Regions from separate parts of the Sanguibacter biliveldensis genome, predicted to be linked through region 2. Evidence: riboswitches for the same ligand, from Rfam matches in the RefSeq annotation. Region 2 holds a riboswitch; the other holds the start of a gene.

Region 1 (3,387 bases), 450 kb from region 2:
CCACCGCGGCCCTCGCGGCGCTCGTCTGGCTCGTCCTGCGCCGCGCAGGCGCTGTCTCCGGCCCCGGCGAGGCGTCGCTGCGCCGCCCCAGGCTCGGCGTCGTCGTCTCGGTGACGGGGCTCGGCTCCCTGCTGGCGCTGCTGTGGGAGATCGGCGAGTGGGCGGGCGCTACCTACGTCGACGGCTCGATCAACGTCGGTTACACGGACACGGTCTCCGACCTCGCCGTCGGCACCCTCGGGGCCCTCGTCGCAGGCCTCGTCCTCGCGAGGCGCTCGTGACCCGCCGGCCCGGCGCTGCGGACATCACCGTCGTGGTCCCCGCACGGGACGACGCGGCGCACCTCGCGCGGTGCCTCGACGCGCTCGCGCGCCAGTCGCACCCGCCCTTCGAGGTGGTCGTCGTCGACAACGCCTCGACCGACGCGACAGCCGAGGTCGCCCGGGCTGCCGGGGCTCGCGTCGTCCGTGAGGACAGCGTCGGCATCCCGGCCGCGGCGTCCCGGGGCTACGACGCCGTCGAGGGCGGGATCATCGCGCGGTGCGACGCGGACAGCCTGCCCCCGGGCGACTGGCTCGCGCGGATCGCGTCGGTCTTCGACGCCGACCCGACGCTCAGCGCGGTGACGGGCGCCGGGACCTTCTACGACCTCCCGCCCGTGCGCGGCCACCTCGCGCGCGTCTTCTACATGCGCGGGTACTTCTGGGGGATGCGCGCAGCCGTCGCGAACGTGCCGCTGTGGGGCTCGAACATGGCGCTGCGCGTCTCCGCGTGGCACGGCGTGAGGCACCTGGTGCACAGGGACGACCCGCAGGTGCACGACGACACCGACCTGAGCTTCCAGCTCGGCAGCTCGGCGCGCGTCAGGTACGACCGCGCGCTGACCGTCGGGGTCTCCGGCCGGACCTTCCAGTCGCCGGCGAGCCTGGCCCGCCGGTTCCGCTGGGCCCGGCGCACCCTCGAGGTGAACTGGGCCGTCAGCCCGCCGTGGGAGCGCTGGACGCACAGGATCTCGACAGCCCGCCAGCTCCCCGCCGCACCTGAGCGGGCTGTCGCACCGCAACCGGCCGTCACACCCGGACCGGCCGTCACACCCGAGCAGACCGTCACACCCGAGCCGGCCGTCGCGGCGCCACCCGACCGGATGCTCGATCCCGCTCCCGACCGGGGATAGTGCCGGGGGGCGAGCGGTGCGAAGATTCCGGCATGGGAATCCAGAGCACTCTCGCCGAGGGCGAGCACGTCGTCCTCAACCTCCGCACCCACGTCAAGGCGCTGTTCGGGGCGATCGCGCTCTTCGTCGTGCTCCTCGCGGCCGCGGTCGCCCTCGTCGTGCTGCTCCCGGAGAGCTCCGCGCGCGGCTGGATCCTGCTCGCGGGTGGTGTGGTGCTGCTCGTGGTCCTCGTCGGCTGGGTGCTGCTGCCCTTCCTGCGGTGGGTGACCTCGCGCTACACGGTGACCAACCGCCGGCTCATCACCCGCAGCGGCATCCTCACGCGCACGGGTCGGGACATCCCGCTCTACCGCATCAACGACGTGTCCTACGAGAAGAGCCTCACCGACCGCCTGCTCGGCTGCGGCACGCTCGTCATCTCGGACGCGACGGACAAGGCGGGGGTCACGCTGCACGACGTCCCGCGGGTCGAGCAGGTCCAGGTGGTCCTCCACGACCTGCTCTTCTCGGCCGACGACGGCTCGGACGACGGCGAGTTCCCGCCCCGCGAGCCCCGACGCCGTCTCCGCTGACGAGACGCTCGTCTCACCCCTCGGGCAGAACCTGGACCGCCTGATGGATGCCGTCTAGATTCGGGGACACCATCCAGAGCGGTTGAGAGTCCTGGCTCGACGACACCGCAGCAACCCCCCACTATGGAAGCCTCCTGATGGGTGCGGGTGCTAACGCCAGGTCCGATGGAGTGAACTCATGACGGCTTCCGACGTCCCACCGACCCCCGCCGGGGGCGGCTCCGCGACCGCCCCGCCGGGGCGGCCAGCAGCGCGCCCGGCACGGCAGCGCCCCACGATCTCCTTCGAGCTCATGCCGCCCCGCAACCCTGCCGCGGCGCCGAAGTTCTGGAGCACCGTCGACCACCTGATCGCCGCCAGGCCCGACTTCGTGTCGGTCACCTACGGCGCAGCAGGCGGAGACCGGACCACCGCGCAGACCGTCGTGAGGCGCATCCTCGAGCACGCCCCCGTGCTGCCGATCGCGCACCTCACCTGCGTCGGCGCCTCCCGCGACAACGTCGCCGAGGTGATCGACGAGTTCCTCGCCGAGGGTGTCCGCAGCTTCCTCGCGCTCCGCGGCGACCCCCCGCGCGACCAGCCCGACTGGCGCCCGCACCCGCAGGGCATCAACTCGAGCGACGAGCTCGTGGCGCTGCTCCGCGAGGTCGAGGCCCAGCGCTGCGCGGACGACCCCTCGTCCGCCCTGCGCTCGGCCGCCCGTCCGCTGACCATCGCCGTCGCGACCTTCCTCGACGGCAACGCGGCGGCCGGCACCACGCGGTCGCAGGAGGTGCAGCGGCTGCTCGAGAAGCAGCAGGCCGGCGCCGACTTCGCGATCACCCAGCTGTTCTACGAGGCCGACAGCTATGTCGGCTTCGTGGACGAGGCCCGGCGCGCGGGAGTCACCCTCCCGATCCTCGCCGGCCTGCTCCCCATGACCGACCCGGCGCGTCTCGCCCGGGTCGAGACCCTCACGGGCGTCCCCGCCCCGAGGGCCCTCGTCCGCGACCTCGAGTCCCTCGCCGACCCCGCAGCCCGGCACGCCCGCGGCATCCGGGCGTCGGTCGAGCTGGCCGAGGCCGTCCTCGCAGCCGGAGCCCCGGGCCTGCACGTCTACACCTTCAACAAGCACGAAGCCGCACTAGACCTGCTCGAGGGCGTACACCTCGGCGGCGGACCAGCGCACCCGGCACCTGCCGACGCTGGTCCCGACCTGGCCAGCGGGCCGTGGGTCGGCGCATCCCAACCAACCGCAGCACTGATCTAGAGGGATGACCCATGACGACACGTACTGAGCTCAGCTCTGACCAGCAGAACCCGACCTTTGCCGCATTCCCGGCGGCGACCATTCTCGGCTACCCCCGCATCGGGCCGCGCCGCGAGCTCAAGAAGGCCGTCGAGTCCTTCTGGGCCGGCCGCATCGACGCCGACCAGCTCGAGGAGACGGCAGCTGCCCTGCGCAAGGCGACCCGGGACCGTCTCGTGGCGCTCGGCCTCTCCGCGACCGACGGCGCCGTTCCCGAGACCTTCTCGTACTACGACCAGGTGCTCGACACCGCCGTGACCGTCGGGGCCGTCCCGCCCCGTTTCGCGACGGCCGACGGCGACCTCGACCTCGCCGGGTACTTCCGCGCGGCACGCGGCGAGGGCGACGACGCC
Region 2 (3,387 bases):
CGGAGAGCTCGACCTCTCCTCAGCGCGCGGTACCCGGATGAGCTTTGTCGGGACGCGCATCGCCCAGCTCACCCTGAGCCGGGCGACCCTGACCCGGACCGACCTGCGCGGCGCGGAGCTCGGTCAGCTGACAGGCATCACGGGCCTCAAGGGCACGACGGTCAGCACCGACCAGTTCCTCGACCTCGCTCCGCTGCTCGCGGCACACCTGGGCATCTCGATCCAGTAAGACCAGTCCGCTAGGACGCCCGAGCCCGGCCCCGGCACGGCTCCGCCCCGGCCGGGTGGACCAGCCGGGGCGGAGTGCCGGGCGGGCTCCAGGAGCGCCCGCGGCGGCGAGCACGGCACGCAGCCGTGAGATCGTGACGGTCAGACAGGCAGCGCTCAGGCGTCGACGAGCGATCCTGCACGCGCAGCCGAGGCCTGCGGCTCCGGCACGGGGCCGCAGCCAGCAGCCCCCGCGATGAACCCGGCCGCGGCAGTGGCGATGAGCCCCGAGAGACCCGATCCCTCAGGCAGCGGACGCGGGTCGTCAGCGACGGTCCAGCAGGCGTCGACGATCTCGTAACGAGCGGTCGGGCCGTCAGTCACGTAGGTCTCGAGAGCGGCGACCAGACGGTCGACCTCCTCCTGCGTGGTCCCGACACCGACGCTAGCCCGCACGGCGCCCGAGGCGTAGCCGAGCCGGGCGAGGAGCGGGTGGGCGCAGAACCGACCGTCGCGGACGCCGATACCGTGCTCGGCCGAGAGGTACGCGGCGACGAGGCCCGGGTCGTGCCCGACGACCGAGAAGGTCACCACGCCGACAGGGTCGGACGCGTCGGCCCAGGCCCGGACCACCTGGACGCCCGGGATGGACTCGAGACCGCTCACGAGGCGCTCGCGCAGGTAGGCCTCGTGCGCCTCGAGCGTGCCCGCGGGCAGCGACGCGAGGGTCTCGCAGGCCGCGGCGAGGGCCACGGCGCCGATGACGTTCGGCGAGCCGGCCTCGTGCCGCGCCGGGGCGTTCGTCCACTGCACCTGGTCGAGGTCGACCTGGCGGACGGCTCCACCACCGGCGAGGTAGGGCGTCCCGGCGTCGAGCCAGTCGCGACGTCCCACGAGGGCCCCCGACCCGAAGGGCGCGTAGGTCTTGTGGCCCGAGTAGGAGATGTAGTCGACCCCGGTCTCGGCGAGCGAGAAGCGGCGGTGCGGGACCAGCTGAGCACCGTCGATCGCGACGCGCGTCCCCGCCTCGTGGGCGATCGCGACCACGTCGGCGACAGGCAGCAGCTCGCCGGTGACGTTCGACGCGCCGGTGAGCGCGAGCAGCGCGTAGGGCGCCCGGGCGAGCTCGGCCCGGATCGCCTCGAGGGTCTCGGCCACGGTCTCCGCGCCGTGCAGCACGGTCGCACCGCCGGCCGACCGCTGCCACGGGAGGAGGTTGGCGTGGTGCTCGACGTCGAGGACGAGCACCCGGCCAGGCGTGCCGTCAGCGTCGGCCGGGACGCAGCCGGCGAGCAGGTTGAGCGAGTCTGTCGTGTTGCGCGTGACGACAGTGACGTCGTCGGGCCGTGCACCGACGAAGGCGCCGATGGTCTGGCGCGAGGCCTCGTAGAGGGCCGTCGACACCTGCGAGAGGTAGCCAGCACCGCGGTGGACGGAGGCGTAGAGCGGCAGCACCTGTGTGACGCGGTCGGCGACGGCCTGGAGCGCGGGGGCACTCGCTGCGCAGTCGAGGTTGGCGTAGGTGACCGTCCGGCCGTCGACGAGCGGGACGAGGGTGTCCGAGCCGACGACAGGCAGGCAGGACTGGGCTTCAGGGGTGGCAGACATAGATCCTCCAGGACGTGGTGGGGATCGACGCACCTGGGTTCGACCGATTCCCGCGCTTGCCGGAGACCATCTGGTTCCGGCCAGGTCGTCACCCGGGGCACCCCACCGCGGAGGAGGGTTGCCGGCCAGCAAACCGGGGTTACACGCTGGCACTCATGACCTGCGTCAAGGATTGGCGAGGTTTTCGGGGGTGTCAATCAGCGAGCGCAGTCTGTCTTGCATGCTGGACGGGCTGTCTCATTCTGGGGGTCGAGGGCGATGCTCAGAGGGACAACCATCCAGAGCGGCTGAGTGACCTGGCACGACGACGCCGCAGCAACCCCTCCGACGAGCTCGACGTCGGGGCGAGGGTGCTACCGCCACGGACCGATGGAGGCATGACATGAGCTACGCAGGCGACCTCACCCCGCAGCAGGCCTGGGACCTGCTCGAGACCACCCCCGACGCCGTCCTCGTCGACGTGCGCACAGTCGGCGAGTGGCAGCAGATCGGCGTCCCCGACCTCTCCCCGCTCGATGGTGACCGCGAGGTCGTCTTCACCGAGTGGGCGACGGCCTTCGGCCCCAACCCGCGCTTCCTCGACCAGCTGGCCGAGGCTGGCCTCACACCCGGCGACGGCCGCCCGGTGATCTTCCTGTGCCGCTCGGGCAACCGGTCGATCGGTGCGGCTGTCGACGCGACGGCAGCCGGCTTCGGTCCGTCGTACAACGTGCTCGAAGGTTTCGAGGGCGACACGGACCTCTCCGGCGGGCGGACCGTCAACGGCTGGCGCCTGCGCGGCCTGCCGAGCACCACCTACACCGCTGGGGAGTGAACGAGGATGTCGACCACCCCTGACGCCCCGGCCGGCGCTTCGGCCGCGACCGCACCGACCGTCCCGTCATCCGACCCGACCCGACCTCCGCGCACTGTCCGTGCCGCGACCGCTGCTGTCCGCGGTGGCCAGGTCCGCTCCGAGTTCCAGGAGACCTCTGAGCCGATCTACCTCACCCAGGGCTACGTCTACGCGCAGGCCGCCGACGCCGAGGCGGCCTTCAAGGGCGAGACCGACCGCTTCATCTACTCCCGCTACGGCAACCCGACGGTCCACATGTTCGAGGAGCGTCTGCGGCTCCTCGACGGCGCCGAGGCCTGCTACGCGACGGCGACAGGCATGTCCGCAGTCTTCACCTCCCTCGCGGCCCTCGTGAAGTCCGGGTCCCGTATCGTCTCGGCCCGCGCGCTCTTCGGCTCGACCGTGGTGATCTTCGACGAGATCTTCGCCGACTGGGGAGTCACCGTGGACTACGTCGACGGCCACGAGACCGAGCAGTGGGAGGCGGCCCTGGCCACCCCGGCCGACGTCGTCTTCTTCGAGACCCCGTCCAACCCGATGCAGGACATCGTCGACGTCGAGCGCGTCTGCGAGCTCGCGCACGCCGCCGGCGCTGTCGTCGTCCTCGACAACGTCTTCGCGACGCCGATCCTGCAGAAGCCCTTCGAGCTCGGCGCCGACGTCGTGGTGTACTCGGCGACCAAGCACATCGACGGGCAGGGCCGTGTGCTCGGCGGGGCGATCCTCGGGTCGAAGGA

Evidence for each region. A riboswitch is a leader RNA that binds a small molecule or an ion and turns the genes downstream of it on or off. The one in region 2 is predicted to bind S-adenosylmethionine.
Region 1: it holds a riboswitch for S-adenosylmethionine, as region 2 does, so the genes downstream of both, SANBI_RS00275 (methylenetetrahydrofolate reductase) here and SANBI_RS17045 (aminotransferase class V-fold PLP-dependent enzyme) in region 2, are expected to answer to the same signal.

What each region holds. Positions count from the first base shown of each region.
Region 1 is NZ_CP138359.1:58,362-61,748, reverse strand. It holds gene SANBI_RS00290 (hypothetical protein) at 1-281, shown strand, start outside; gene SANBI_RS00285 (glycosyltransferase family 2 protein) at 278-1,174, shown strand; gene SANBI_RS00280 (PH domain-containing protein) at 1,207-1,746, shown strand; SAM riboswitch class I at 1,813-1,918, shown strand; gene SANBI_RS00275 (methylenetetrahydrofolate reductase) at 1,925-2,995, shown strand; gene metE (5-methyltetrahydropteroyltriglutamate--homocysteine S-methyltransferase) at 3,007-3,387, shown strand, end outside.
Region 2 is NZ_CP138359.1:3,924,658-3,928,044, forward strand. It holds gene SANBI_RS17040 (pentapeptide repeat-containing protein) at 1-229, shown strand, start outside; gene SANBI_RS17045 (aminotransferase class V-fold PLP-dependent enzyme) at 385-1,815, opposite strand; SAM riboswitch class IV at 1,863-1,976, opposite strand; SAM riboswitch class I at 2,087-2,191, shown strand; gene SANBI_RS17050 (rhodanese-like domain-containing protein) at 2,198-2,629, shown strand; gene SANBI_RS17055 (O-succinylhomoserine sulfhydrylase) at 2,636-3,387, shown strand, end outside.